DNA from 3 places in the Alcanivorax borkumensis SK2 genome. Region 1 is predicted to be linked to each of the others. Evidence: predicted binding sites of a transcription regulator. Region 1 holds the regulator's gene; each other region holds the start of a gene.
What was found. Region 1 encodes PhoB, which activates phosphate uptake and scavenging genes when phosphate is short. Its sites were predicted from a motif close to TGTCATANNNNTGTCANA; they were not measured.

Region 1 (10,183 bases):
TCCGCGCTGGTACGCAGGCTCTTGTCGGTCAGGATGCCGCGATTGGTATCCAGCCCTGCTTCCTTGGCCAGGCTGATACGCGGGCGTAGACCGATAGCCGATAACACTACGTCGGACTCCAGTTGGCTACCATCGGACAATTCGGTCACCAACTGGCCGTTATCGCCATGATGTACAGCCTTGGCCAATGGGCCAAAGTGGAACTGCACGCCCAGATCCGCCAGCCCACGGCCCACCGCCTCTGAGGCTTGCTCAGGCAGTAGCAATGGTAGGCAACGGCCCATGGGCTCAACCAAAGATACCTTGAATCCGCCGTTGGATAAGTCGTTGGCGAATTCACAGCCGATCAGACCTCCGCCGAGGATGGTCACGGTCTTCTTGCCTTCCACGGCTGCTCGGAACTTACCGTAGTCCATTAGATCGTTGACGGAAAACACTTCGCCCACTGCATCGCCTTCCAGCGGCGGTGTCCAGGTGTCGGCACCCAGCGCCAGTACCAGTTTACTGTAGTCCAGGTGGTCATCGGGCAGCAGTACGCGCTTGTTAGTGGCATCAATGCCGGCTACATGCACGCCAGTGCGAACGTCAACATTGAGTTGCTCAGCCACTTTTTCCGGGGTAGCCATGCACAGGTCATCGGCGGTTTTCCCCTTGCTGAAGCCGGCAGACAACATAGGCTTGGAATAGTTACGGCCGTCGTCTGCGGTGAGCATGACGATGGGGGTTTCTTTGTCCAGCTTGCGGAATTCCTTGACGGTGTTGAAACCGGCCAAGCCGGTGCCGACGATGACAATAGGATGCATGAGTAATCCTTAACAATTAATGGACAGGCGGAGTGACTGAGGTAGTGGTTTAAATTTCTACCATTTCAAAGTCGTCCTTGCCCACGCCGCAATCGGGGCAGACCCAATCTTCCGGCACGTTGTTCCAGGCGGTACCCGGCTCAATACCCTCATCGGGCAGACCTTCGGCTTCGTCATAGATGAAACCACACACTACACATTCCCACTTCTTCATTGTGAACCTCGTCAGGTAAAGTAAGCTCTTACTTACTGTGCTACATACAGGGCGTTCTCAGGGGGCGTTAACCTATCGGCGTAAGGCAAAAAAATCAATGCCAGCCGGCACCGTCTTACATAAGCTCAAGGTTGCTGTTCTCTGATTCCTGAAGCACTAGGGCGCCGCTTGCTCTACCGTAAGACATGGGCCATAGTCCTGCCGCCCGCGATAGTGCGCGATATCATGAGAGAGCCATGTTGCCTGCTGCCCTGCACCCCGATAGCCTTTGGCGCCCACTGGAACAGCTGGTACTGCCCCCGATTATTCGGGACTGGATGGCTGATCCAGACTCTCTGACACGGCGTCTCAAGCGCTACGGCCACTTCAGCGTGGTTCCCGGCCTACATGCTATTGCCTTACCTCGAGCCGATGAACGGCGGCTGTTATCGCTGCCGGTAAGGCGCGCTGCATTGATCCGTGAAGTGACACTGCATCTGGATGATACCCCGGTGGTTGCTGCCCGCAGTGTGCTGCCGCTCACTAGCCTTGCCGGTGCAAACCGCTCCCTGGGGCACATGGGTAGCCGCTCCCTTGGCCTTGAACTGTATAACCGCCCGATCTGCCAGCGGGATCAGGTGTGGGCCCGACTCGCTTCGACTGACCAACATCATTCGCTATGCTGGGGTCGCCAATCGCGCTTTATCAAACGCGGCGCGCCCCTGCTGGTGGCGGAGTATTTTCTGCCCGCGCTGTGGGAGAAGCTGCACGTCGCACGTTGTGTGCAAGCGTCGTGGCTACACGACAAAGCTTATCTCTATGCATCTATTAGGGGAGAGCCCACGGACGCGGTGCGGTTGTCGCGTTTTTAATTGGTTATCCTCCTGGCTCGTGCCTTGAAACTTGTCGCTTGTCGTTTGAAACTCATCTTCGCCCTGACAACTCGGATGCCCCATGTTTGCCTTTGTTGAACAGCGTTACCCGACTCTCTGGCCCTACATTCAGTTAATGCGCCTTGATCGCCCCATCGGCACGCTGTTGCTGCTATGGCCCACGCTGTGGGCGGTATGGATTGCTGGGGCCGGTACGCCGAGCCTGACCGTTATTGTGGTTTTCTTTCTGGGCGTGGTGATCATGCGGGCGGCGGGGTGTGTGATTAATGACTTTGCCGATCGGAATTTCGATGGCGACGTAGAACGTACTCAGGGACGTCCGCTGGCCACCGGTGCACTCAGCGCCAAACAGGCTCTGGCCCTGTTTGGCGGCTTAGGTCTATTGGCTTTTGGGCTAGTGCTGTTTCTCAATGAGCTGACCTTTTGGCTGTCTTTCGGCGGCTTGGGCCTTGCAGTGCTTTATCCCTTTACCAAGCGTTTCACTTTTATGCCCCAGCTTTTCTTGGGCGCTGCCTTCAGCTGGGCCATCCCCATGGCGTTTGCCGCTGAAACCGGTGAAGTGCCGGAAATCGCTTGGCTGCTGTACGTGGCCAATGTGCTGTGGACGGTGGCCTACGACACTGAATACGCTATGTGTGACCGTGAAGATGACCTGAAGCTAGGCATCAAAAGCACCGCCATCCTGTTTGGCGATGCCGACCGCCTGATGATCGCCATCCTTCAAGCCCTGACACTATTGGCATTGATTATGGTCGGCCACCGGCTGGGTTTTTCCTGGCCCTGGTACGCCGGTTTGGTTGGAATGAGCCTTAGCTTTGCCTTTCAGCACAGCTTGATCCGCTACCGTGAACGCTGGCCCAGCTTTCACGCATTTCTGAATAATCATTGGGCCGGAGCATGCGTGTTTATCGGGTTGTATTTTCAGTATTTTTGAATCGCTACAAGTCCCCTATAGCGGGGGTGTCTTAGAGTGCCACCTAATGGTGTTCGGCGCCGCGATTCAAGGGGGACGAAAGGGATAATTCGGTCCACCTGAGCGGCTAATCGAGGGCATATTATTACCGTATCTTAAGGCCTGGCGTGTGTTGTCGTTTGTGGCTTGGGGCTGTCGCCAGATGGTTGCAGGCCTTCCGTTCGTCTTAACCTGCGTTGTTGCGTGGCGGGGCTCTATCTGTCATACACATGTCATAAAAAAGCAATCTAATAGATAACATCCCGAGCGGCACACGCCACTCACAAGACAGGCAAGGAAGGAAGCCATGTCCCGAAACCGTATATTGATTGTTGATGACGAGCCTGCTATTCGTGAGATGGTCGCCGTCGCCCTTGAACTGGCCGATTTCGATGTGCTGGAGGCAGAGAATGCCCAACGTGGCCATGAGATCATCGTCGATGAGCGCCCGGATCTGGTGCTGCTGGATTGGATGCTGCCGTCGGTCACGGGTATCGAACTGGCCCGCCGGCTGAAGCGTGATGAGACTACCAACGAGGTGCCCATCATCATGCTCACTGCGAAAAGCGAAGAAGATAACAAGATTCAAGGGCTGGACGTTGGCGCCGATGATTACATCACCAAACCCTTCTCCACTCGTGAACTAATCTCCCGCATTAAAGCCGTGCTGCGGCGCGCGTCTAGTGTCGCGGCGGAAAAGGCCATTGAAGTAGAAGGTCTGTGCCTGGACCCGGTGAGTCACCGCATTAGCGCCAACGATTCTCCCGTGGACATGGGGCCCACCGAATACAGGCTGTTGGAATTTTTCATGAGCCACCAAGAGCGGGCCTATTCGCGCACCCAGCTACTGGACCAAGTATGGGGTGCTAACGTCTATGTGGAAGACCGTACCATCGACGTGCATATCCGCCGTCTGCGTAAGGCGCTGGCTCCCTTCGGCTACGATCGTTTTATTCAGACCGTGCGCGGTACCGGCTACCGGTTTTCAGTGAAATCGGCCAAGGCAGGTTGAGACGGCAGGCATGCGGCTGCCTATACTAGGCAGCGCCGTCGGCCCCCCCGATACCGGCTAACGAGCAAAGTAATTGCGGTGGAATACCCATGAAAGCTAGCTTGGCCAAGGAAGTTAATCGCATTGCCGGCCTGATATTTCTGGCCGCTCTGGCTGCCCTGGCAGTGGGCCACACTTGGCCACTGCTGGTAGGGCTGGGGGGCTATATTATTTGGAGCACCCGGCAACTGTTCGCCCTGTACAGCTGGCTGGTGCGCGACGATCATACCGAGCCACCGGACAGTATCGGGCTGTGGGGTGAGTTTTATACCCGCCTTGAGCACTTGTTCCAAAAAGAACGTCGCGCCCAGGAAAACCTGCAAGGCATCATCCACCGCGCCCAACAGTCAGTGAACGCCCTTGACGATGTAGTCATCCTCATCGACCAACACGGTTATCTGGAATATTGGAACCATGCCGCCGAACGTGCCATGGGCTTTAATGCGAGCCAAGATCTGGGCCAGCCACTGACGAACCTGATCCGCCATCCTCGGTTTACCGGTTATCTAAGCAAAGGGGATTTTCAGGACCCGCTGGAAATCCCTTCACCGGTGAATGACAACCGTATCCTGCAGTTCCGCGTAACTGAGTTTGGTATCGGCGAACAATTATTGATCGCCCGTGACGTTACGCGGCTGCATCACTTGGAACAAATGCGCAAAGATTTTGTAGCCAATGTGAGCCATGAATTAAAGACGCCGCTTACCGTACTCAAAGGCTACCTGGAAACCCTGCTCGATACCCTCCCGGAAGAACAGGCCCGTCTGCGTCGCGCATTGATGCAAATGGACAATCAATCCAACCGCATGGAAGCCCTAGTCGCCGATTTGTTATTACTGGCCCGATTAGAAGGAACGGAAGCTGACAGTGTACGTCAGGCGGTACCCGTTCATGGCATGCTTAATCGGATGAAAGAAAATGCGTTGGCTATAGGCAGCGACAAGGATCACCAGATCGAGCTGGATGTTCCTCTCGACGCACGCTTGATCGCCAATCCGGCTGAACTGGAAAGTGCCTTCGGCAATCTGATTACCAATGCAGTGAAATATACGCCGGCCAACGGCACCATCCGTATCCGTTGGTGGCAAGATTCTTGCGGCGCGCACTTTTCTGTCACAGACAACGGGATTGGCATCGACCCCGCCCACATCCCGCGCTTAACGGAACGTTTTTACCGGCCAGACAATAGCCGCGTTACAGAAACCGGGGGCACCGGCCTGGGCCTCGCCATCGTTAAACACGTAATGATTCGCCATGATGGGCGCTTGGAAATCGTCAGCGAACTGAGCAAGGGCAGCACCTTTACCTGTCATTTCCCGGCGGAGCGGCTGGTTAGCAAGCCAACGGCAGTGGCGGGTTGAATTTCAGGTTCAAGAGGTGTGTTTCTAGCCGGCTGTTGAAATCTCTTTTGTCAGGACGTTCTCAACATTATTGTTTTCGAGAATGGTATGTTTTGGCTTCGGTTTTTTTGCTTTATAAAAAGGAGCAAGACCCCTTTGTCATTCCCCGGTGACAACGCCCCTGATCTTGGGGATTCTTCGTTTGTGTCAGATGTCGGCAAAGTTCTGCCCGCCCTTTAGCCAGCGACGTAACAGGGGGTCGATCCACTGTGGGTAGTCTTGCATTAGTTTGTTGGCGATCTCTTTGGCGGGCTCCATTAACGCTTCATCACGAACCAGATCGGCGATGCGAAAGGCCAGGTCGCCGGTCTGGCGAGTGCCCAGCCATTCGCCGGGTCCACGTAGTTTCAAATCTTCTTCGGCAATCACAAAACCGTCGGTGGTATCGCGCATTACCGCCAGGCGTCGCTTGCCAGTATGCGATAGAGGGTTTTTGTATAGCAGTAAACAGTAGCTTTGCTCGGCTCCACGGCCTACGCGACCGCGTAACTGGTGTAACTGCGCGAGGCCCAACCGTTCGGCGTTTTCCATTACCATGAGGGTGGCGTTGGGTACATCCACGCCCACTTCGATGACGGTGGTGGCAATCAGCAATTGCGCTTCTCCCCGCGAAAAACGTGCCATACGCTCGGCTTTTTCTTTCGCCTTCATGCGCCCGTGTACCAGCTCCACCTTCAGCTCCGGCAAGGCGATCTGTAATTCCGCAAATGTTGCTTCCGCTGCCTGAGCCTGCAGTTCTTCAGACTCCTCAATTAAAGTGCAGACCCAGTAGGCCTGAGTGTTTTTCTTTTTAGCAGAGGGACGGCAGGCATCGTTAATGCGTTCGATTACTTGGGGGCGTCGGCTCTCGGGAAGCACCAAGGTGTCGATGGGCTTGCGGCCCGGTGGCATTTCGTCGATCACGGATGTGTCCAGATCGCCATAGACGCTCATGGCCAGGGTGCGGGGAATGGGCGTGGCGGTGAGGACTAATTGGTGGGGAACCTGAATGCCATGGGCGTTATCCTCGCGCCCTTTTTCACGCAGGGCCAGCCGCTGCTGCACACCGAAGCGGTGCTGCTCATCAATGATGGTGAGCCCAAGGCGATGGAACTGTACGGCCTCCTGAAACAAAGCATGGGTGCCGACCACGATGTGCGCACTGCCATCGGCTAGCGCTGCGTTGGTTTCCCGGCGGGCTTTTACGCCGAGGCTGCCCGCCAGCCAGTGTACTTTTATACCCAGTGGCGCCAGCCAGTGGTGGAAGTTTTCCCGATGCTGTTCCGCCAGCAGCTCCGTAGGTGCCATTAACGCGACCTGATAGCCGGACTCAATGGCGGCAAGGGCGGCGGCGGCGGCTACCAGGGTTTTGCCTGAGCCCACATCGCCTTGTACCAGACGTAACATGGGGTGGGCTTGTTTCATGTCGCCCATCAGCTCACCGATGACTCGTTTTTGGGCGCCAGTGAGGTTAAAGGGTAGGCTATCCTGTAGTTTTTCAAACAGTGTCTGCCCGCCAAGGCGCGGGGCATGGAAGGCTTTCTGTCCGGCGCGTTTTTGCAGCATGCCTAATTGGTGAGCCACCATTTCTTCCATCACCAGCCGTTTTACTGCCGGATGTTTGCCTTCCAGCAGTAAGTTCACCGGGTCATCTGGTCGTGGATTATGCAGTTTGCTCAAGGCGTCGGCTAAGCTGGGCAGGCCGCTCTGATCCAGCAGTTGGGCAGGAATCAGCTCTTGGGGAGGGTGCGCCTGTAGGTATTTCAGGGCCTGCCCGGTGAGGTTGCGCAGGGTTTTCTGACTGACACCGTCGGTGGTGGGGTAGACCGGGGTCAATGCTTTTTCCAGTGGCGGCAGGCCGCTGTCAGCATAATCTAGCTGGTATTCTGGATGATAAAATTCCAGCCCGGCGGAACCAGGACGGGGCTCGCCATAGACGCGAATAGTCCGCCCGCGCTCTAGGGTGTTCTTCTGTGCTGCGCTGAAATGGTAGAAACGCAGCGTCACCATGCCGGTGCCGTCAGCCACTTTGCAAAGCAGGGAGCGACGTCGGCCAAATATCACATCGGCGGCCATTACTTGACCCTCGATGACCACGCCGGTTTCCGGGCGCAGGCTGCCGATGGGGGAAATGCGAGTGCGGTCTTCGTAACGGAACGGTAGGTGGAAGAGCAGATCTTCTAGGTTATGCAGGCCCAGCTTGGCCAGTTTTTCCGCAGCGGCGGGGCCGACGCCCTTGAGGCGGCTCAGGGGTAGGCTGGAGAGGGAGTCACCGGCCATGATGTTAGGTCGCCATAACCGCACCTGTTGAGGTGCAGAGGGTGCTTGGAGGCGTGCCGGCAAGTCGGTTCGCATCGCTACAGGAGCTCTTACAGGGAAAAACCGGCCTGTTCATCGTTGTTATCCTGACAATCCTTCCTTGGGTACGGCCTGTCGCAATACTTCGATTGCTTTGGGGCGTGGGAAGCTATCGCGCCAAACTAGCGCGATGGTCCGCGAGGGCACTGGTTCTTCAAATGGACGAACCGCAAAAGTGTGCTTGTCGTATCCATGTTGGTGCAAGGCAGAATTGGGCAGCACGGTGATGCCCAGGCCGCCCGCGACCATATGCCGCAAAGTCTCTAGCGAGCCGCCTTCGATTTGCACCAGGTTGCGTTGGTGTTGAGAATCGATGGCGGGGCACAGTTCCAGTACTTGGTCGCGGAAACAGTGGCCTTCACCGAGCAATAGCAGAGTCTCGCTAAGCAGTTGTTCAGGTGCAATTTTCTTTTGCTTGGTCCAGGGGTGGTCTGCCGGTAGCAGTACCGAAAAAGACTCCTCGTACATGCGCGCACGCACCAAACCACCACCGGAGAATGGCAGGGCAACGATGATGGCGTCCAGCTCGCCGTGCTCTAACTTGCGCCGCAATACGTGGGTGTAATTCTCTTCGATAAATAGCGGCATTTCCGCTGCGGCTTTGCGGACCCGCGGCACCATGGTGGGAAAGAGATATGGGGCAACGGTAAAGATTGCGCCAACCCGCAGCGGTGAGCCAAGCTGATCGCGCTGGCTCATTGCCATCTGGGAAAGTAGGTCCGCCTGCTCCAGCACGCGCTGGGCTTGCGCGATAATGGGTTCGGCCTGAGGCGTAACCACCACTTCCCGGGGGCGGCGCTCGAACAGTGGCATGCCCAGCTGCTCTTCCAGTTTTTTAATGGCAGCACTCAGGGTTGGCTGGCTTACGTTGCAGGCTTGGGCCGCGTGGCCAAAGTGGCGTTCCCGGGCTAAGGCGACCAGATAGCGAAGTTCTGTTAATGTCATGGCATTGATACACTTATTCGATTGAATACCATTGTGCATATTAACGGCGTCGTACGCTAGGTGCCGGATGACTAACGTAAGAACAGCCTGCGTTCGCCATCCGGCATCGGGTTACTGGCGGTACGCAAGGAGCCTTCATGTCTCATATTTTGATTGCCGGTCTGGGTGACCTAGGCAGCGGCTTGGCCAAACAATTAATCGTAGACGGGCATCGCATCAGTGCCATTCGCCGCGGTGAACAGGCGCCGGGTGGAGTGGAATTGTATAGCCAAGATTTGACTGTAGGGGTGGCCATGCTACCGCCGGATCCGGTGGATTTACTTGTCATCATCATGACTCCGAGCGAGTACAGTGAAGAAGGGTATTTGCAGGCCTATGTACGGGCGCCGCTAATGTTATTGGATGCTCTGGAAGGCCAGCAGCCGCTGCCCCCTGTAGTGTTTGTCTCCAGTAGCGCGGTGTTTGGCGACGTGGAAGGGGTGGTCAATGAGCTAACCCCTCCTCGTCCGAGCCGCTATAACGGCAAGGTGCTGCTCGCGGCGGAAGAGGAAATTAGCACTCGTAGTCTGAGTACTGTGGTGCGCTTTACCGGTATTTACGGGCCGGGACGATATCGGCAGATCGACAAGGCAGCCAGATTGGCCCGTGGCGAAGAAAGTCTACCTGCCCCCCAGTGGACCAATCGGATCCACCGTGACGATTGCGTGGGGCTACTGCGTAGCGTGGTGCTAGGCTGGCTGGGTGGCCATGAAATGCCACCGTTGGTGATTGGCACCGATGCGGTGGGCGGCCGTAATCTGGATGTATTGGAATGGTTGGCAGACCAGCAAGGGTTGACCTTGGCGGTGCCGGATGAACCGGCAGTGGGCAAGCAGGTGACGAGCCTATATATCCAGCAGGGCCATTACACCCTGCAATATCCCGGCTATCAGGACGGCTATGCTCAGGTGTTGGCAGGGAGGTAAGCGGCCACATGACTTTATCCTTGAGTGAATCCAATGCAGTGTCTGCGCATCATTTCTTATTCGGGATGATGCGGCGGCGGCATTTCAAATAATGATCATGGCCCGTTTTGTTTTGTGGGTTGTCGCTTACGCCTCTGTTCTGTAATTGAAGGGAGTTGCGTGGGCAGGCGGCAAGGGCAGAAGCGCATTCCCAACCAAATCACGCTAAAATCGCCATCTGTCGGCTGAGAGCTTCATCGTCGATCATTTTTTCGTCGATAGACTTGCCTCCGGCGCTGGCATTAGTAAAGTGTGCGCCTCAATTTTTTCTGTGTTGGCGTGGCTTGGTTCTGATGCGCCCGCAAAAGCCTGTAATGGGCGCAATGGAGTAATGCGAATGAGCACGCCGGTTGCCGTGGTAATGGGCTCCCAATCTGACTGGGAAACCATGAAAGAAGCCTGTGACGCCCTGACCCATTTCAATGTGGGCTGGAAAGCCGAGGTGGTTTCGGCCCATCGCACGCCCCAGCGCATGTATGATTTTGCCAAAAGCGCCCATGAAAATGGCTACAAGGTGATCATTGCCGGTGCCGGCGGTGCGGCCCATTTGCCCGGTATGATTGCGTCTTTGACCCCGCTGCCGGTGCTGGGTGTGCCGGTGAAAA
Region 2 (10,183 bases), 220 kb from region 1:
CCAGGCGGCCATCGCACCAGAACAAGTTCGCGCCATCGGTTGTCACGGACAGACCGTTCGTCACCGCCCACACGCTGCCGGCTTCAGCGTGCAGCTGGGCTGCCCAGACACCCTCGCTGTGAAAACGGGCATCGCCGTGGTTAGCAACTTCCGCAATAAAGACATCGCTCTGGGTGGACAAGGCGCCCCGCTAGTACCGCCCTTCCACCAACAGCTTTTCGCTCGCCCCGATCAACGCATCGCAGTAGTAAATATTGGCGGCATGGCCAATGTGACGCTACTAGAGAATGGCCAGCTCAGCGGCGGCTTTGATACCGGGCCGGGCAACGTATTGATGGATAGCTGGATTCAGCAACATCACCAGCGGGCCTATGATCGCAACGGCGACTGGGCTGCCAGCGCCCAGCCCGACTTAGCCCTACTCAACACCTTGCTGAGCGACCCCTATTTCCGGCTGCCCCCCCCCAAAAGCACTGGGCGGGAACGTTTCAGCCTTGACTGGCTAAACGAACAACTTGCGAATCATTCACTCACTACCAGCGTAGTCCAGGCCTCACTAGCAGAACTCACCGCCCACTCAATCAGCGATGCACTCAGTGACTTCCAACCGGACCAAGTGTTGATCTGCGGCGGCGGCGCCCATAACCAACACTTGCTAGAGCGCATCCAAGCGCTACTCAGCACCCCAGTCACCAGTACCGCCAAACAGGGATTGGCCCCAGACTGGGTGGAAGCTGCCGCCTTTGCTTGGCTGGCCTGGGCTCGCATGGAAGAAAAAGCAGGCAATGCGCCAGTGGTTACCGGCGCGTCAAGGCAGACCATATTGGGGCAGGTCACTTTACCGTGATCAAGAAGGCAAGGTGCCAAAGCACAGCTCGGCAACTATCAGTTGGCACTGCCAGCGCTTGGTGTCTTTCAGCTCGAAGCTGGCACCTTAAACCAGCCAGAGACCAATCATGGCACAGCCAAAGCCAAGGGCGGCTCCAGCAAAAATATCCGAAGGATAATGAACCCCAAGCAACACTCGCGACAGCCCTACCATCAGCGCCAAGCCCAACGCAAGAGCTATCACCGGCGGGTAAAACACGCAAAGCAAAGACGCCATCACAAAGGCTGCCGCAGTGTGACCAGACGGAAAGCTGAATCGATCCGCCGGCTGGATAAATGCCGACAGGCTTTCCAGCGCATCCGCCGGTCGAGGCCGCTTGATTAGATGCTTGAGCAATACAAACAACGGCATCTCAAGGGCGTAGGCCACCATCGCAGTGAGAGCAAACTCACTGCCACCCTGGCGATCCATCCCCCATATACATAGCGTCAAAGCCACATAAAACGGGCCATCGCCGAAGCGAGAGACCATCCGCGCCAAACGGGCACGACGGGCTGCCTGTGGCTGCTGTAGCAACCAGCACATGGCCCGGGTGTCTGCGGCGGTCATTCGTTGAAATGTCGGTTTTGTCGTCATCATGGGTTCAGTATCTACCCGAAAAGCGACGAATTGTTGATTGAACGGTGAATTTTTTATGACAGCAGCAGGCGTATCATGCAAAGCGCAAAATCTCAAGGGAACACAGAAAAGTCGGTCGCGGGCCACTGAAAAGTGGTCAAAATGTACTTAGAGCACATCAGTTGCGCTTTATTTAGATGGCTAAAGATGCGCAATCTAAAAGTTGCACCTAGATTGCGAACCGGCCTAAAAAGCTGAGCAGGCAAGAAGGTTTTCAACAGCCGACTAGACCGAGAAAGAAGACCCGCAACCACAAGTAGTAGCCGCATTAGGGTTGCTCACCACAAAACGTGAGCCCATCAGGCCTTTTTCGTAGTCGACCACGGAGCCATCCAGATACTGGATACTCATGGCGTCCACCAGCAAAATGACACCCTCTTTCTCTACCGAAGTATCGTCCTCGTTCACCGTCTCATCGAAAGTAAAACCATAAGAGAACCCTGCGCACCCACCACCGGTAATATAAACACGCAGCTTGAGGTTCGGATTTCCTTCGTCGTCACGCAGCTCTTTAACTTTGGCGGCGGCGGCATCGGTAAATGAAATCGGTGCTGACTCGATCATACTCTCGCTATCGGCTGACATTTGGGCAGAAGAAAAGCCACTCAGGTACGAACCCTCCTGAACGGACTGATCATGTTCTAGTACCCGACTAAAACAGTCAAGAATTATCCGCACTCCCCTTCCCTACCACATTCTCTTCGGCTGGCGTCTCAGCCGGTTCTGGCTTGGTAACCTTTTTGGCATCCGGCGCAGGCAGACTTCGACGTTCGTCATCCAGACGCACCAACTTGCCATTCACCTGCGCCCCCATGACCATCTCAACCATGCGATAGTATACATTGCCCTCCACTGAGGCCTTTTCTGCCAGCTCAAGATTCTCCGTGGCGTGCACATCGCCTTCTACACGCCCATTAATTACCACCTGAGCAACCCGAATTTCACCTTTAACCACACCGCTTTCACCGATTACCAAGCGGCCACCCTCCTCGCCCACACTGACACTGCCTTCCACGGTACCTTGGATATGCAAACCTCCGGAAAATTCAATATCACCACGGACGGTTGCGCTAGGCGCAATCAATGTGTGGTTACGGTAATCCTGGGACGACGATCCTGTAGTCATCGAGCTTTTTTTGTATCGGCTTAGCACACGATTCTCCTACTGCCACTTTATCGTTTTTTGTGTCTCGTAACGGCTCATGCCGCCGCTCTCAGCATCCACATCCAGCGCCTGCACCGCCACCCCTTCAGGCACCTTAAATCGGCCGTTCAGCTCTTGGAAGTAGCGAAATCTGAATTGGGTCTCGCTGCCCTCTTCAAGCCAATCGCTGCCAGCAACAATAAACGCTTTACCATTCTTTTCACCGCGCAACTGCAAGCTAATATCACCGGACAGATAACCCCGGTTATCCCCAGACTGTACCAGGACGACACGGTACAAATATTCGCCAGTGTCGCTATTGTGCTGCAGCGTCATCTTTTCAATCTGCAAGCCCCCCTCGCTACCGCCCGGTGCCATAACATTTTTATAAAATAGCACCGCCTCTTCGAGTTCCGCGACTTGATCCTGCAATGCCTTTATCTCCTGACGCACCTCTTCACGAGCCTCCAAAGTCAGCTCTGAATCCGCGCGAAAAACTGCCAGCTGGCTACGCGCGGTGTCCAATTCAGCCTGCAGGATCTTGGCTTCCCCACGCAGACGGCGGTTGGAGTCGGAGGCGTCCATGACACCTCCTGCGCCCAACCAACCGCCAATTAAAAACAGCAGCACCCCAGCAAACAGTGCCACTAACACCAAAACCCGACGCCGCTTCTTCTGCTGAGAAGGGCTCACCGGCATCAACACCACATCATCAATGCCCGCGCGGCTTTTTGGCTTCCTTGCCATGATTATGGCGCCAGCGGAACCACTGCCAGCCCCGCCCCCTCATCCAAGCCAAACATAATATTCATGGCCTGCACTGCCTGGCCTGACGCCCCTTTCACCAAGTTATCAATCACGGACAAAACAACAATCACGCTCTCACCCCGAGGCTGATGCAATGCCAGCCGGCACATATTGGCGCCTTTAACGAAGCGCGTCTCCGGGTGGCTACCCAGCGGCATCACGTCTACAAAGGGCTCATCGGCATAACGGGCTTCAAACGCTGCCTGAATTTCTTCCAACGGGGGCGCCGACGCGGTGAGCTGACCGTAAAGGGTGGAATGAATACCACGAATCATGGGAATAAGATGGGGAACAAATGTAGCGCTTACCGGGCCACCAGCGATATCCGCCAGCCCTTGCTCGATCTCTGGCAAATGTCGGTGGCCGCTGGCGCCATAAGCCTTGTAGCTCTCTCCAGCCTCCGCCAGCAACATCGGCACCTTGGCACTTTTGCCGCCACCACTGGCGCCACTGGCCGCATTAGCGATCAGCTGATCGGGTTTGATCCAGCCGTTTTCTAACAACGGCAAATAACCCAGCTGAATCGAGGTGGGATAACAACCGGCGCAGGCTACCAACCGAGCGTCACGAATCGCTTCGCGGTTCACTTCCGGCAAGCCATAAACCGCATCCGCCAGCAACTCTGGGCAGGCATGGGGCTCCCCGTACCATTCACTCCACAGCTCATGATCCCTCAGCCGGAAATCTGCTGACAGATCCACCACCCGCACACCGGCGTCCATTAGTTCGGGCATCATCCGCATAGCTACATTATGGGGTGTAGCAAAGAACACCACGTCACAGCCTGCCAGCCGCTTTGCGTCCGGCTCACTGAAGACCAGATCAGTTCGTCCTCGCAGGGAGGGAAACAGGTCAGCCACCGCCACACCAGCTTCGCCACGAGAGGTAATCACATCCAATTCTGCATGGGGGTGGTTAACCAACAGGCGCAATAATTCAACCCCGGTATACCCGGTACCGCCAACCACACCCACTTTCAGCGGTGCACTGGCTTGTGCTGGCTGAGAAGACATATCCCACTCCTGAACTGCATCAATAAAAGGAAGCCCTGCATGATAGGGGCGCCATCGATCAGCGGCAAGAAAGCCCCCATAACCGTCTCTCCTTCCAGGTTACGGTCACCCGGGCAGTTGCCGCTCGGGCTCTTTCCCTGCGCCCATCGACCCGGCTTTTTCGTTGCCTCGTTCCGCCGGTTTGTCCTGGGGCTTTTCCAGCGCCATACCCTGACCATCAGAAAGCCGATCAGCCAGAGAGTCATACAGCGGCCGAGGCCAGACAATTTTAGCCACCGCTGCCGACAGTAGCGCCCCCGCCATAAGCGGCAGCAGAATATCGTGGCGGTTGCCCGTCAGCTCCATCACGATCACAAAGGAGGTAATCGGTCGCTGTATCACCCCGGCCAGAAACGCCGCCATCGCCACCAGCGTTACCCCCACCAGCGACGAGCCAGGAAAGAAACCGCCCACCACGTTACCAACACCGGCGCCAGCAGCCAGACTAGGGGAAAACAGACCACCCGGAATCCCGGTAAAATAAGACACCAACGTGGCGGACATTTTCGCCAATGCAAAAGTCCAGTTACCCGGCTGTTCCCCGCTAAGCAAGGTAGAGGCCTGCTCATAGCCACTACCGTAGGTTGCCCCCCCGGTGATCAAGCCGAGAAAGACCACCACTAGCGCACACAGCACCACCACACGATAAGGGTGCTCCTTGGCATAGGGAGAGAGAAACTGGCTTCCCTTTATCAACAACCGGCTGAAGAAACCGCCCAGAAGACCACACACCAGCGCCGTCACGCCAATAGCGGCCCAGTCCCGAGTGATATCCAACGCCCCGTCTGGATGCCCGAAAAAACTGTAGTGGCCCATTATCATGAGCACCACCACACCGGAAAGAATAATCGCCATAATTAGCGTGCCGCTGGTGCGCTGCTCAAAAGAACCAGACAGTTCCTCGATGGCGAACACAATCCCCGCCAGAGGCGCGTTAAACGCCGCCGATACCCCTGCCGCGCCACCCGCCACGATTAAGGAATTATCCACGTATTTCTGATTAAGCTGGCCCACCCGACCCACCGAATACATCATCGCCGCGCCCATGTGCACACTAGGCCCCTCGCGGCCAATACTGGCGCCGCACAGCAGCCCTAGGCAGGTGAGCACGAATTTGCTGAGGATCACGCGTAACGACAGAAAGGCGGGGCGCAACCAATGGTAACGCTGCTTGAGCACCACCAACACTTGAGGAATACCACTACCCTGCGACTCGGTGCCCAGCTGCCTCATTAACCAGACAATAACCACCATGCCCACCGGGGTTATTAACACCGGCAAATATGGAGAACGGGCATGGATTTGGGTGAAAGTGTGGGACGCTAGCTCTGCCACCCAAGCAAACGCCACCACCAGCAAACCGACCATGACAGCGCCGGACCAGAACACCGCACGCAATTTCCAGTCCTGCCAAGAACCCAGCTGGCGGCGACTCAGACGCCGAGTGCGAAATAGGTAGTAACGCATCAGACGACTATGACGTGGCCGCTTATTCACAGCGCTCCTTTACGTAAGACGGCAGCAAGTGGACCGGAAAGAATAGAGTTAAGTCTGTATAGTGTACGCCCACTGGAAACATCTCTCCAATGCCTCCACCCATAAGGGAAATCCCATGCAGTTTGCGCTCGACTACTTTCTCTGGATCAAGGCCTTCCACTTGATTGCTATGATTTGCTGGTTCGCCGGTATTTTCTACCTGCCGCGCCTTTTCGTGTACCACGCCATGGCGGACGACCAGCCGAGCCGCGAACGTTTTAAAATCATGGAACGCAAACTCTATCGGGGCATCATGAACCCCAGCATGATTGTCACTGTGGTTCTTGGGCTATGGATGTTCATGACCAACATTGATGCGTATAAAGGCAGCGGTTGGATGCATGCCAAGCTAGCCCTGGTGTTCCTGCTGATTGGCTATCACCACGTTTGCTTGTCCTACATGAAGAAGTTCGCCGCTGATGCCAACACCAAGAGCGACAAGTTCTACCGCATCTTCAACGAAATTCCGGTTTTTCTGCTCATCGCCATTGTGCTATTAGTGATAGTGAAACCATTCTAAAGCGCACCTCGTACTGGGCGCCCTGCGGTACCTGCGCTAAGCCGCCGCCCAGCATTAAGCACTAGCATCAGGCCTTCCAATGAAACCCAACATTCTTGTTATCGCCGGCCACGATCCCTCCGGGGGGGCAGGCATCCATGCCGACATTGAAGCCATTCAGGCACTAGGCGGCTTCGCGTCTACCCTGATCACCGGGCTCACCGTTCAGAATAGCCAGAATGTGCGAGGCTTCCGGCTCACCGAAATAGACTTACTGCAACAGCAAGCTGACGCACTACTCGACGACATGGACTATCAAGCGATAAAAATCGGCATGACCGGCTCCATCGCCATCGTCGACTTCATCACCCAGCTACTCAAACGGCTGCCCAATGTTCCGGTGATTCTCGATCCGGTACTGGCCGCAGAAGCGGGCGGCAGCCTAGCGCAGGAATCCCTTGCCGAGGTAATGCTCGACACCCTGGCACCACTGTGCGACGTGATGACCCCCAATTTACCGGAAGCGCAGGCATTAAGCGGCCAACAGAGCGTTAGTGGCTGCGGCCAAGTCTTGGTGCAGCGTAGCGGCTGCGCTACGCTAATCACCGGCACCCATGACGATACCGATCAGGTAGTCAACCATCTGTTCACACCCTCCGGTGAAGAGCAATGGCACTGGGACCGATTGCCTCACCGCTATCACGGCTCTGGCTGCACCCTGGCGTCGTCCATTGCCTGTCTGCGTGGCCACGGTCAGTCGCTGCACAGTGCCGTGGCCAATGGCCAGGCTCACGTGGACAAATTCTTGCGCAATGCCTTTCAACCCGGGCAGGGACAATACGTACCCAACCGTCAACCCTGAGCCTGCCATGCCCCTCCATCGCCTCCACGGCCTCTACGCCATCACCGACCCGGCTCTGACTCCGGACGAGCACCTGCTGCCCGCCGCCGAAGCGGCGCTGCGTGGCGGCGCCAAACTGCTGCAGTACCGGGACAAAACCGCCAGCCCCACCCAGCGAGAATACCGAGCCGCCCAGCTGCGCCAGCTGTGCCACCAATACCACGCTCTGTTTATCGTCAACGACGACCCTGCCCTAGCGGCCCAAGTAAACGCTGACGGAGTCCACATCGGCCAGAGTGATGGCGGCATCAAAGCCGCCCGCGATCAACTGGGCGGCTCACGTATTATCGGCGTCACCTGCCACGGCGATTTGACATTGGCCGCCCGCGCCGCTGAAGCCGGCGCCGATTACTTGGCCATGGGCCGCTTCTTTACCTCACACACCAAACCCTTAGCGCCACCGGCCTCGCTGGCCTTACTGCGCCAAGCGTGCCAGCAGTTTCATCAACCCGTGGTAGCCATTGGCGGGGTGAATCCGGATAATGCGCCGCAACTGATCAACGCTGGCGCCGTGTCCGTGGCGGTCATCCACGCCCTCTTCGGACAAACCGACACGGATGCCATCGAAGCCGCAGCACGCCAACTCAGTGCCTGCTTTCAGACCAACCGGTCTGCCCCATAGCGAATTGATTCAAGAGGACACACCATGCCCCGCAAGCACTCTGAACAGCTTTTCCGCCAGGCCCAAAAACATATCCCCGGCGGTGTTAATTCCCCGGTGCGGGCATTCAAAAGCGTAGGCGGCACACCGGTGTTTTTCCATTCCGCCCGTGGCGCACACCTGTTCGATGAAGACGACAACAAATACATTGATTACGTGGGCTCCTGGGGCCCCATGATCCTCGGTCATAATCACCCCCATGTAGTCGCCGCCGTGCAAGCAGCCGTTGAGCAGGGTTTGAGTTTCGGCGCCCCCACCGCCACCGAAGTGGCCATGGCCGACAAGGTCTGCGAGCTCGTACCCTCCATGGATATGGTGCGCATGGTCAATTCCGGCACCGAAGCCACCATGAGCGCCATTAGACTGGCCCGCGGTTATACCGGGCGCAACAAAATCATCAAGTTTGAAGGGTGCTACCACGGCCATGTAGACAGCCTGCTAGTAAAAGCCGGCTCCGGCGCTATCGCTATTCCTGGCTCTCCCGGCGTGCCGGAAGCGGTGACCGCCGACACCCTGGTACTAGACTACAACGATGCCGCCAGCGTCACCCAAGCCTTCAAGGAACACGGCGACGACATCGCCGCCGTAATTGTGGAGCCGGTGGCCGGTAACATGAATTGTGTTCCAGCCACTGAAAATTTCCTGCAGACCCTTCGCCAACAATGTGACGACAACGGCGCGGTGCTGATTTTCGACGAAGTAATGAGTGGTTTCCGGGTTGCCTTGGGCGGTGCCCAGGGCCATTACGGCATCACCCCGGATATGACCACCCTAGGCAAGATTGTCGGCGGCGGCATGCCTGTGGGCGCCTTCGGCGGCAAGCAAGCCATCATGGAGCATCTGGCGCCGCTGGGTCCGGTCTATCAGGCGGGCACCCTGTCCGGCAATCCTGTGGCCATGGCCGCGGGCCTCGCGACTCTCAACCTGATCAGCGAGCCCGGTTTTCATCAAGCTTTGGCCGAAAAAACTACCCGATTGCTGGAAGGGCTGACAGCGGCCGCCCATGCCGAGGGGGTGGCATTCACCACAGCACAAGCCGGTGCTATGTTCGGGCTGTTTTTCACCGATCAAAATCGCATCAGCAGCTTTACAGAAGTCATGGCCTGCGACAGCGAGCGTTTCAACCGTTTCTTCCACGCCATGCTGGACCAAGGTATTTACTTGGCCCCTAGCGCATTCGAAGCCGGTTTTGTCTCTGCTGCGCACAGTAATGACGATATCGACGCAACCATCACCGCCGCTCGCAAGGCCTTCGGGAAAATTTAAACGCACAGCAGGCAGGATCACCTGTAGGAACAACGCTTAGGGTGAGAAACCCGCGGCAGCGCGAACTTGCCTGAAGGCAAGGAAACCTATCCCGTTACTCAGAGAAGCGGGTACGGCTTTCCTCGCCAAGGCGCAGGTTCACGCTTCCAGAGCGCGCCTACAGGCGCCTTTAATAGCGATCGCCTCAGTCGCGCACCAGCGCCACCATTTTCCCACCGGTCAGCGCCAGCAAATCCCGCGGCGCCATGGCGATCTCTAAGCCACGGCGACCGGCGCTCATGAAAATCTCCGCCTGCTCAGCAGCACTACTATCCAGATATAACGGCAAACGCTTCTTCTGCCCCAGTGGGCTAATGCCACCCAGCACATAACCGGTTAGCCGTTGGGCTTTGTCCGCCGGACACATCTGGGCTTTCTTTCCCCCATGGGCGCGGGCCAAACACTTCAGATCCAACTGATGGGCCACCGGCACCATGGCCACCACCGGGGCACCATCCACTAACGCTAGCAGCGTTTTGAATACCCGCTCCACCGGCAAGTTCAATGCTTGCGCCGCTTCCAGCCCGTAACTTGGCGCTTTTGGATCGTGCTCGTAACTATGCAGCCCAAACGCCACCTTGGCGCGTTTAGCGGCGTTTACCGCCGGCGTCATGCCTCAAGCGGTTTCGGTTCGCGCAATACCGCCGCACGCTCCCGAGCCGCTTTCGCTCCGCCCGCATCGCCCTGTCGATCCCGCGCGGTCGCCACCAACTCCCACAACCCGGCTTGATACTCCGGATGCTCCGGCGCTAACCGCAGTGCTTTAAGAGC
Region 3 (10,183 bases), 790 kb from region 1:
GGCACTCGCTACAAGACCCTTTCCTGAACGCGCTGCGTAAAGAGCGTATTCCGGTTTCTATTTTCCTGGTAAATGGGATAAAGCTGCAGGGTCAAATTGAATCTTTTGACCAATATGTCGTGCTGTTGAAAAATGCAGTAAGCCAAATGGTATACAAACACGCTATTTCTACCGTGGTTCCGGCCCGCAATCCGCGCGCAACGGGCAACCCGGCTATGGCTGCGGGTGCTACTGCTGCGCCAGCTGCCGATGAAGGGTACGGCAACCAGTAACCTGTTTGTTTTATTCGCTTCATTATACAGGGCTGCCTTCGGGTGGCTCTGTGCGTTGTGCTCTGTCTTCTTTAGCTGACGTATTGAAATGTTACGTCAGCCACTCGTGCTGCGTGGTTTAGTGACCGATTCCAGCCCCTATCCTTTGGGAGGGGCTGGACGCTTGTATAAGCAGTGAGATGGCTAGAATCATGTTGTTCTTTCTCATCCAAGAAGAACACGATGCATTTCCTGCCTTTCCACCACCTTCCTGGTTTAAACTGGGGGTACCTGTCCCCATATCCGCATCCTATGGACTTATTTGATCGTACAGAACAAACACGCACCGAAGCCGGCGAGCGCGCTATTTTGGTTCATCTGGAGCTGCCTGATGCTATGGGGCGTGAAGATCTGGATGAATTCCATCATTTGGTGACCTCCAGCGGTGTCCTGCCTGTTATCCAGCTGACGGGCAAACGAGACCGGCCTGATCCAGCATTATTTATCGGCACTGGAAAAACCGATGAATTGGCGGCCATGGTAAGTGAGCACCAGGCTGATGTGGTGCTGTTTAATCATGCCCTTAGTCCGGGTCAGGAACGTAATCTGGAACGGGTAGTGAAATGCAGGGTGCTGGACCGCACCGGTTTGATTCTGGATATCTTTGCTCAGCGGGCTCGAACCCATGAAGGGCGCTTGCAGGTGGAGTTGGCGCAACTTCGCCACTTGTCATCTCGGTTGGTGAGAGGCTGGACCCACCTGGAGCGTCAAAAAGGCGGTATTGGCCTGCGCGGCCCTGGTGAGACACAACTGGAAACGGATCGCCGTTTATTGCGTGATCGTATTCGCGGAATCGAATCGCGATTGGAAAAAGTGCGTAAGCAGCGCGCTCAAGGGCGTCGCGCCCGGCAACGGTCGGAAACTCCGCTAATTTCTCTGGTAGGTTATACCAATGCGGGCAAGTCGACCCTGTTCAATGCCATTACTACGGGTGATGTGTATGTGGCAGACCAATTGTTTGCTACCTTGGACCCGACGTTGCGCAAAGTAAAAGTGCCGGGTGTAGGGCCGGCCATTTTGGCAGATACCGTGGGTTTTATCCGGCATTTGCCGCACCGGTTGGTGCAGGCATTTCGAGCCACGCTTGAAGAAACCGTGAACGCTAACCTGTTGCTGCACGTGACTGACTGTAGTGCGGAAGAGCGGGACAATAATGTGGTTGCTGTGAATGAGGTGCTGGAAGAAATTGGTGGCGATAAGCTACCGGTGCTGCATGTTTATAACAAGGTCGATAATCTGGACCAGCCTCCCCGACTGGAGCGTGATGAACACGGCCAGCCTTGGCGAGTGTGGGTTTCTGCGCAAACTGGCGATGGGTTCGATCTGCTGTTTGACGCGATCGCAGAGCGGTTGGCTGCTGGTTGGGTGGATTGCTGGGTGCGGCTGCCCGCTTCAGCGGGGCGTCTGCGCGCTCGTTTGCACGAAGCCGGCGAAGTGCTTGAAGAGCAAACCGGCAACAATGGCGATATGTTGCTGCGTGTTAATGTGAATCGGGTGCATTTTGAACGCCTGCTTCGCGAACAAGGTTTAAAAGAGGAAGAGCTGGTAATTCCGGCACCTGCGGTTGCAGCTGAGGACGCCCCTTCCTACAATTCGGAACACTCGACAAACGCGAGTCATCATTAGGCTGGAGCCCTTTGGCTTTGGCGGACTGGAGATCTACATGGCGTGGAATGAACCCGGCGGCAATAAGCCGAAGGACCCTTGGGGTGGTGGTGGCGACCAGGGGCCGCCGGACCTAGACGAAGCCCTGAAAAACCTGAAAGACAAGATTAATAATGTTTTCGGCAAAAAAGGTAACAAAGCCGGCGGCGGTGGTAGCCGCAGTGGCGGAGGGTCGCCTTGGCCGATGCTGGTTATCGCGTTGGTTATTGTCGCCATTGGTTATGGCCTGATGGGCTTTTTTCAAGTGGACCAGCGTGAACGTGCTGTGGTGCTGCAGTTTGGTAAGTTCGATCGTATCGTGGAGCCGGGTTTGAACTGGCGAGCGCCTATCTTTGAGCAGTTCGAGAAGGTGGACGTGGGGCAGAACCGTCGCTACGAAATTACCGAAGAAATGCTCACCAAGGACACCAATATCGTCAGTGTGACCTTGCAGGTTCAGTATCAGGTGCTTGATCCGCGCCCGTTCCTGTTGAAAGTGGCGCAGCCTGAAGAAATTCTGCAGCACGCTACCAGCTCGGCGTTACGCCACGTGGTGGGGTCGTCGTCTATGGATGATGTGCTCAAGGATAATCGTGAGGCGATCCGGGTACAGGTGCGCGAGCGCTTGGATGACTATTTAAACCGTTACGACACTGGCTTGGTGCTACGCCAAGTGGTACTGGATAAAACCGAAGCGCCGGATGCTGTGCGTGACGCCTTTGATGATGTGTCTAAGGCCAAGGAAGATGAAGATCGCTTCAAGAAAGAAGCGGAAGCGTACAGCAATGCAGTGATTCCCCAGGCTCGAGGTGAAGCTCAGCGGATAGAAGAAGAGGCGTTGGCTTATAAACAGCAGGTTATTGATGAAGCCAAAGGTGATGCCAGTCGCTTCACCGATTTGCTTACTGAGTACCGCAAGGCTCCGGAAGTGACTCGCGAACGTTTGTACCTGGAAACCATGACTCAGGTCTTCAGCAATACCAGCAAGGTAATGGTCGATGTGAACAAGGGCGACAGCCTAATTTACTTGCCATTGGACAAGCTGATGAAGAATAGCGACGGCAAGACCAAGGCTCAAAATCCCGGGGCTTCAGCGTCCAGCACCACCTCCAGCGCCGGTGCGGATGACGGCGGCAGCGGACGTAGTAGCGGCCGCAGCTTGTACAACAACCGTAACCAGGAGCTGCGCTAATGAATAATCGTGGATGGATGGCGCTACTGGCCTTGGGCGTGCTGGCTCTTTTGGCGATGGACTCTTTTTTCATCGTAAACCAGAAAGAAAAGGTCGTGCTCAAGCAGTTTAGTCGGATCGAGAAGACCGATATCCAGCCTGGTCTTTACTTCAAGTGGCCTATGGTGGAAGAAGTGGTGAAAGTGGATGGGCGTGCGTTGGTCTATGACGTACCTACCCAGTCTTTCCTTACCGCTGAGAAAAAACTGCTGAATGTTGATGCCTTTGTTATTTGGCGCATCAGTAATGTGCAGCGTTACATCGTTAGTGTGGGGGGCGGTTCTTCCAATCCTCAGGTAATGGAGCGCCGTGCTCGTGAACTGCTGGACCCTCGTGTGAACGAAGGCCTGCGCAACGAGTTCGCTTCACGTACCGTCTTTCAGGTGGTGGCCGGCGAAAGTGACGTGGAAAAGGTGGAGGGCGATACGGCTATCCTCCGTGACCCGACCACTGGCGAAACCGTGGAAGTGCCCACCGACCAACTGGATGAGTCGGTGTTGCGTGGAGCGGGAGCCGGTCAGCAAGAGGGGAGTGAGCCTGCTGTAGATAGTGTGGCCAATGATCAACGTGAGGCGTTGATGGATCAGGTTCGCGCTGAAGTAAACAAGTCGACCTTGGAAGATCTGGGTATTGAAGTGGTGGATATCCGTGTTAAACAGGTGGACTGGCCGGAACAGGTTCGCGGGCGAGTATTCGACCGTATGCGCGCTGAGCGTCAGCGAGATGCTGCGGCTCATCGTTCACAGGGTCGTGAAGAAGCGGAAAAAATCCGTGCCTCTGCAGACCGCCAGCGCACTGAAACATTGGCCCAGTCGTACCGTAAGGCTCAGAGCGCTCGCGGTGAAGGGGATGCGCAGGCAGCGGCAATCTATGCCGAAGCCTACAATCAGGATAAAGAATTTTTCCGTTTCTACCGTAGCTTGAGAGCCTATAAGGAAAGTTTCGATCAGCCGGAAGATGTGCTAATCCTGGAGCCGGATAGCGACTTTTTCCGCTACATGAAAGGGGCGAAGGGCGCGCCTTAATAGGGCCTTTTGTTCAAATAGCGTCTGGTTTGCCCCTGCGGCACCGGGCCTATCACAGAGCCCCGCCTAGTGCGGGGCTTTTGTTGTTTGTTTTATCGATTTGTGTTGGCAAACGTTGCTGGCGAGGCTCGTCTATCCTGAGCCTATCTGGCGCTGGAAGACCATGATAGAATGCGGCAACCGAGCCTGAGGGTTCGGTTTTTTTGTGGCTGTCTGGCGGGAACCATGGACGCGTTGTTAAATGGCGGAAGCGTGTTGATCAAAGCACTGTGTTTGGTGTTGGTCATCGAGGGTATTCCGTTGTTTCTTGCGCCTGGCCGAGCCCGTCGCGCGGCCCTTCAGGTGGCGCGTCTGGATAGTCGCCTGCTGCGAATTATAGGGCTGGCACTCATGGTATTGGGTGCGGGCTTGTTATTACTGATGCGGTCGTAAATGATGAATCAGGAAGAACAGTGGCTACTGCCCGACGGGGTAGAAGAGGTCCTCCCGGGTCGCGCCCGGGCCATCGAGCAGCTGCGTCGGCAGACGCTGGATCTGTATCAGCGTTGGGGTTACGAACTTGTTTTCCCGCCGTTGATTGAGTTTATGGAATCCTTGCTGAACGGCGGTGGCCGTGATCTGGAGAGGGAAACCTTCAAGATTACCGACCAGCTCACCGGGCGCCTGATGGGTGTTCGTGCGGATATTACCCCGCAAGTGGCGCGTATGGATGCCCATAGCTTGCGCCGTAACGCACCTTCTCGTCTTTGTTACTGCTCCAGCGCCCTGCGCACCCGGCCGGTGGTCGCCGGTGGCACGCGCCTGCCCTATCAGTTGGGCGTAGAGCTATTTGGTCACGCCGGTTCAGACAGTGATCTCGAGGTGATTTCCTTGCTGCTGGAAACGCTGGCATTGTCAGGCGTCGAGCAACAGGTGGTACTGGATTTGGGCCACGTGGGTTTGTTCCGTGGTCTGCTCGAGGGCTGTGATTTGAGCGAAACTGAGCAGAACCAATTGGAAGATATCTATGTGCGCAAAGCGCGGGTAGAGCTGGATTCTTTTATTGCCAGCCATGATTTGCCTGCGCCTGCGGCCAAGGCCTTGGCCGCCTTGCCTTGGTTAGCAGGTGGCGTGGAGGTGCTCAATGAGGCCCGTGCGTTATTGTCCCACTTCTCTGGCGCCCTAGCGGCATTGGATGAGCTGGCGGTGCTGGCCGATGTGCTCGGCGCTCGAGGGGTGCGGCTGCACCTGGACTTGGGTGAGCTGCGTGGTTATCACTACCACACCGGTTGCGTGTTTGCGGCGTACTTGCCCGGTGAGAGCGAGCCCGTGGCCAAGGGCGGTCGCTACGATCACATTGGTGAAGTATTTGGTCGGGCCCGCCCGGCCACCGGCTTCAGTGCGGATTTGAAGATGCTGGCTGAGCGTGCGCAATCTGCCGCGCTTACCGGTATTCTGGCTGAAGGGTCGCTGCAGGACGCCGCGTTCGCGACTAGGGTTGCGGCTCTTCGTGAGCAGGGCGAGCGTGTGGTGCTGGCCCTTCCCGGTGCAGATAATGATCCGGCTGAACTAGGGTGCCAGCGTCGTCTGGTTGCTCAGGCCGATGGTTGGGTTGTGACCGACCTCTAAAACCGAATTTCTTTTTTCCTGAATAGATGGCAGCAAGCAATCATGGGTAAGAACGTAGTCATTCTCGGCACCCAGTGGGGTGATGAAGGCAAAGGCAAAATCGTCGATCTGCTTACCGATCAGGCCTCATTGGTCGCCCGCTTTCAGGGTGGCCATAACGCTGGCCATACCCTGGTGATCGATGGCAAGAAAACGGTCCTGCACCTGATTCCGTCAGGCATTCTTCGTGAAGATGTGCAGTGCCTGATCGGTAACGGCGTGGTGCTTTCTCTGGAAGCCTTGCTTAAGGAAATTGGTGGCCTGGAAGATCAGGGTGTGCCGGTTCGCGATCGCCTGCGTTTGTCCGCCTCCTGCCCGCTGATCTTGCCTGTGCACGTGGCTCTGGATCAGGCTCGGGAAGCGGCCCGTGGCAACAAGAAAATAGGCACCACGGGCCGGGGCATCGGCCCGGCCTATGAAGACAAGGTGGCTCGTCGAGGCTTGCGCCTGGGTGATGTGTACCAGCGTGAGCTGTTTGCCGCCAAGCTGGGCGAAGTGATGGATTACCACAACTTTGTTCTGCGCAGCTATTACAATGCGGAGCCGGTGGATTTCCAGAAAACCCTGGATGACACCTTGCAGCTGGGCGAAGACGTTCGCAGCATGGTGACTGACGTGACGGCGGTGCTGCACGGCGCCCGTGAGCGCGGCGAAAATATCATGTTCGAAGGGGCCCAGGGCACCCTGCTGGATATCGACCACGGCACCTACCCTTATGTCACCAGCTCCAATACCACCGCTGGCGGTACCGCTACCGGCACCGGGTTTGGTCCTCTGTACCTAGATTATGTGCTGGGTATTACCAAGGCCTACACCACCCGGGTGGGGAGTGGCCCGTTCCCCACTGAGTTGTTCGACGAGAATGGCCGCTACCTGGCCGAGAAGGGGCACGAATTTGGTTCTACCACGGGCCGTGCTCGCCGTTGCGGGTGGTTCGATGCGGTGGCGCTGAAGCGCTCCATCCAGATTAACTCCATTACAGGCCTGTGCCTAACCAAGCTGGATGTGCTGGATGGCCTGGAAGAGATCAACATCTGTGTGGGCTACCAGGATGCGGCCGGCAACTCGCTGGAGTGTGCCTGGGATGCGGATAGCTACGAAGAAGTGAAGCCAGTGTATGAAAGCCTGCCGGGCTGGAGCGAATCTACCTTGGGGGTGAAGTCAGAAGATGATTTGCCGCCCAACGCCAAGGCTTACCTGAAGCGTATTGAAGCAATTACCGGTGCGCCCATCGATATTATTTCCACAGGCCCGGACCGTGTGGAAACCATTATCAAGCGCCATCCGTTCTCCTGAACCCGGCGCAAATGGAAAAGCGGCCCAAGGGCCGCTTTTTTTATGTCCGACGCTACGGTTTTTGTGTTGAACAAATTCTTCTTATCTCCGTGACAGATTTGTCATAAAAAAGCGCTTCACTGTTCGCCTCTGAAAACAATTCACGGGGAGAACGCTCATGTACCGGATTCCGTTTGCCAAAACAGCACTGGCTACCAAAGTCAGTGCTGTAACTTTAACTGCTATTCTAATGTCTGCCTGTGGTGGTGACAGCGATTCTAACGATCCTGCCGTGCCTGCGGACCCGGTTGGAAAAAGTCTTTCCTTTACCGCGGTGAAAGCCCCGGAAACGGATCTGGAAAAGCGTCAGATCCTGGCGTCTCCCTCCGTTGAAGTAGATGGTGAAACCTACGAGATCGGTTTCCATACCCTGCTGCGTTCCGGCGATGCGGTAAACGGGGATGTGGTCTTCGGTCAATTGGTAGACAAAATGGGGCAGCCGCTCTATGGCAACGACGGTAAGCCGAGTGTTACCGATTCCAATGAGCATACCTCCCTGTTGCCGATCGGTGATCGTTTGTTCTCCGTCTCTCAGATGGAAACTCGTCCTGGTGCCATGTTCCTGATGGAACTGGATCAGAACAAACAGACTGGCCATCTTTCAGTCAAGGATCTCTGGCAAATCGATCAGTCCGGTGTGGATGGTGGTTGGGTGCACTGTGCTGCCAGTGTGACCCCTTGGAATACCCATTTGGCTAGTGAAGAGTACGAACCGGATGCTTCCGAGCGTGACCCGGTAACCGGTGAAATTGATGGCTACTACGAGCCGATGGCAGATTACTTTGGGGGTGATCTGACGGCCATGAATCCTTACTGGTGGGGCTGGAATATTGAGATCGCCGTGGCTGCCGAGGGTGATAGTGCACCCACCAGCGATCTCGTCAAACATTACGCCATGGGCCGTCTGGCCTTCGAGCTGGCTTACGTAATGCCTGACGAAAAAACGGTCTACATGACCGATGATGGCACCAACGTGGGCCTCTACATGTTTGTTGCGGATACGGCCGGTGATCTGAGTGCGGGTAACCTTTATGCCACCAAATGGAACCAGACATCGGCAGCGGGTATCGGTGAAGCGGACCTGGAATGGATAAGCCTGGGCCACGCCAGCAACAGCGATATCGAAGCCCTATTCGCCAGCCCTGACGAGCCGGCATTTACTGATCTTTTCGAAACCGCGACCATGACCGGTGAGGATTGCCCGGATGGTTTCACGGCCACTGCATCCAATGGCAATAAGGAATGCCTGAAAGTAAAACCCGGTATGAAGTTGGCGGCATCCCGTCTTGAGACTCGTCGCTATGCTGCGTTGATGGGGGCGACCACAGAGTTTCGTAAAGAAGAAGGTGTGACTTTCGACCCGGATGGCGGCAAGCTTTATGTGGCCATGAGTGAAGTGGGGCGTGGCATGGAGGATAATTCTTCCAACGATCTGTCCACGATCAACCATGTTCGTATTGCCGAGGCCAATAAGTGTGGTGGGGTCTATGCCCTGGATGTTGCCGCCGATGCGGGCATCGGTTCTGATTATGTGGCGCAGAACATGAAAGGCTTGATTGCCGGTCAGCCTGCCAGCTACCCGGCTGATAGCCCGTTTGCCTCTTACTCCTGTGACGCTGACGGCCTGGCCAATCCGGATAATGTGACCTTTATCACTGGCTATAACACCTTGGTTATTGGTGAGGACACTGGTTCCGGGCACCAGAATGATGTGATCTGGTCACTGAATCTGGACCAGGTAGATGCGACGGATTTCTCTGCCGGTCTGACTCGTATCCAGACCACCCCCTACGGGTCGGAAACCACCTCTCCCTATTGGTACCCCAACGTGAATGGCTTCGCCTATCTGATGAGTGTGGTGCAGCACCCCTACGGCGAATCTGACTCCGGCAAGATCCCGGATGGCTCATTGGATCACCGTGCCTATACCGGGTATATCGGTCCGTTCCCGGCCATGGATTGAATATTAATAACGATAACGAGGAGGGCCGGGGTATCCCCGGCCTTTTGCTGCTATGAAAAAGATTTTTTTTATTCTGGGTATGTCTGCTTTGGTATGGCAGCTGAGCGGTTGCGGCCAATCTGATGCGTCGCAGGCGGAAAATTTGGGGCGCCTGTATTTGTCCAACCCGGCGGCGACGATTCCGCCACAGTGTTATACCAAAACCGAAGATGCCAAGGGGGTTGAGAGTAACCCCTGTTATGTCTGCCATACCGCCAGTAAAGAGCCGAATTTCACTAACGATCTTGATTTGCAGCTGGCCTACGATTTTGCCGGGCCCGCTACCGTCAATCGCTGGGAGAATCTTTTCGTTGATCGCAGTGAAGCGCGTGAAGCGATCAGTGATGAGGCGATTTTGGCTTATGTGCGAACCGATAATTATCAATCCGGGGGCGCGGTGCAGCTGGCCGAAACCCTGACAGGAAAATTGCCTGCGCATTGGGATGGTGATGGTAATGGACACTGGGATGGTTACGTGCCTGACGTGTCCTACCGCTTTGATGAGCATGGCTTTGACCTCGACGCAGAAGGTGAGCCGACGGGTTGGCGTGCATTGGCCTATACGCCGTTCCCGGGGGCATTTTTTCCCACTAATGGTTCTGCGGATGATGTGCTGATTCGCTTGGATTCTCCGTATCAACAGAACGAAAAAGGCGAGCCCGACATGCGGGTTTACCGTCTCAATCTGGCGATTGTGGAGTCGCTGATCAAGCGTGAGAGTGTGGCGATAGAGGCGGTGGCGGAAGCCGAGTACGGGGTCGACTTGAATCGCAACGGTGTACTGGATCGTGCTACTGAAGTGGTATTCGACTGGGCTCCCCTTGAAGGGCGTGAGATGGAGTATGTGGGGCTGGCCAGGGTGGCCCAGCAACAGGGTGCAGCGCCACTGTCAGCAGGGGCTTATCCGCTGGGCACCGAGTTTGTACATAGCGTCCGCTATCTGGATATTGCCGACGATGGCGAAGTGGTTATGGCGCCGCGAATGAAG

Region 2: the regulator PhoB is predicted to act here: its motif matches at 1,512-1,529, upstream of ABO_RS01850 (phosphatase PAP2 family protein).
Region 3: the regulator PhoB is predicted to act here: its motif matches at 7,243-7,260, upstream of ABO_RS11280 (PhoX family protein).

What each region holds. Positions count from the first base shown of each region.
Region 1 is NC_008260.1:171,018-181,200, forward strand. Features, by position in the region: gene ABO_RS00815 (rubredoxin--NAD(+) reductase) at 1-803, opposite strand, end outside; gene rd (rubredoxin) at 853-1,017, opposite strand; gene ABO_RS00825 (chorismate--pyruvate lyase family protein) at 1,254-1,868, shown strand; gene ubiA (4-hydroxybenzoate octaprenyltransferase) at 1,951-2,823, shown strand; gene phoB (phosphate regulon transcriptional regulator PhoB) at 3,149-3,853, shown strand; gene phoR (phosphate regulon sensor histidine kinase PhoR) at 3,943-5,253, shown strand; gene recG (ATP-dependent DNA helicase RecG) at 5,440-7,551, opposite strand; gene ABO_RS00850 (hydrogen peroxide-inducible genes activator) at 7,672-8,574, opposite strand; gene ABO_RS00855 (NAD-dependent epimerase/dehydratase family protein) at 8,712-9,539, shown strand; gene purE (5-(carboxyamino)imidazole ribonucleotide mutase) at 9,916-10,183, shown strand, end outside.
Region 2 is NC_008260.1:389,767-399,949, reverse strand. Features, by position in the region: gene ABO_RS01855 (anhydro-N-acetylmuramic acid kinase) at 1-847, shown strand, start outside; gene ABO_RS01850 (phosphatase PAP2 family protein) at 935-1,468, opposite strand; gene erpA (iron-sulfur cluster insertion protein ErpA) at 1,733-2,092, opposite strand; gene ABO_RS01840 (bactofilin family protein) at 2,169-2,660, opposite strand; gene ABO_RS01835 (DUF6776 family protein) at 2,670-3,398, opposite strand; gene argC (N-acetyl-gamma-glutamyl-phosphate reductase) at 3,401-4,471, opposite strand; gene ABO_RS01825 (chloride channel protein) at 4,577-6,007, opposite strand; gene hemJ (protoporphyrinogen oxidase HemJ) at 6,123-6,566, shown strand; gene ABO_RS01815 (bifunctional hydroxymethylpyrimidine kinase/phosphomethylpyrimidine kinase) at 6,646-7,407, shown strand; gene thiE (thiamine phosphate synthase) at 7,415-8,068, shown strand; gene hemL (glutamate-1-semialdehyde 2,1-aminomutase) at 8,093-9,373, shown strand; gene ybaK (Cys-tRNA(Pro) deacylase) at 9,558-10,025, opposite strand; gene ABO_RS01795 (tetratricopeptide repeat protein) at 10,022-10,183, opposite strand, start outside.
Region 3 is NC_008260.1:2,505,200-2,515,382, reverse strand. Features, by position in the region: gene hfq (RNA chaperone Hfq) at 1-272, shown strand, start outside; gene hflX (ribosome rescue GTPase HflX) at 564-1,937, shown strand; gene hflK (FtsH protease activity modulator HflK) at 1,975-3,147, shown strand; gene hflC (protease modulator HflC) at 3,147-4,211, shown strand; gene ABO_RS11295 (DUF2065 domain-containing protein) at 4,437-4,643, shown strand; gene ABO_RS11290 (ATP phosphoribosyltransferase regulatory subunit) at 4,644-5,819, shown strand; gene ABO_RS11285 (adenylosuccinate synthase) at 5,862-7,154, shown strand; gene ABO_RS11280 (PhoX family protein) at 7,312-9,156, shown strand; gene ABO_RS11275 (LptM family lipoprotein) at 9,209-10,183, shown strand, end outside.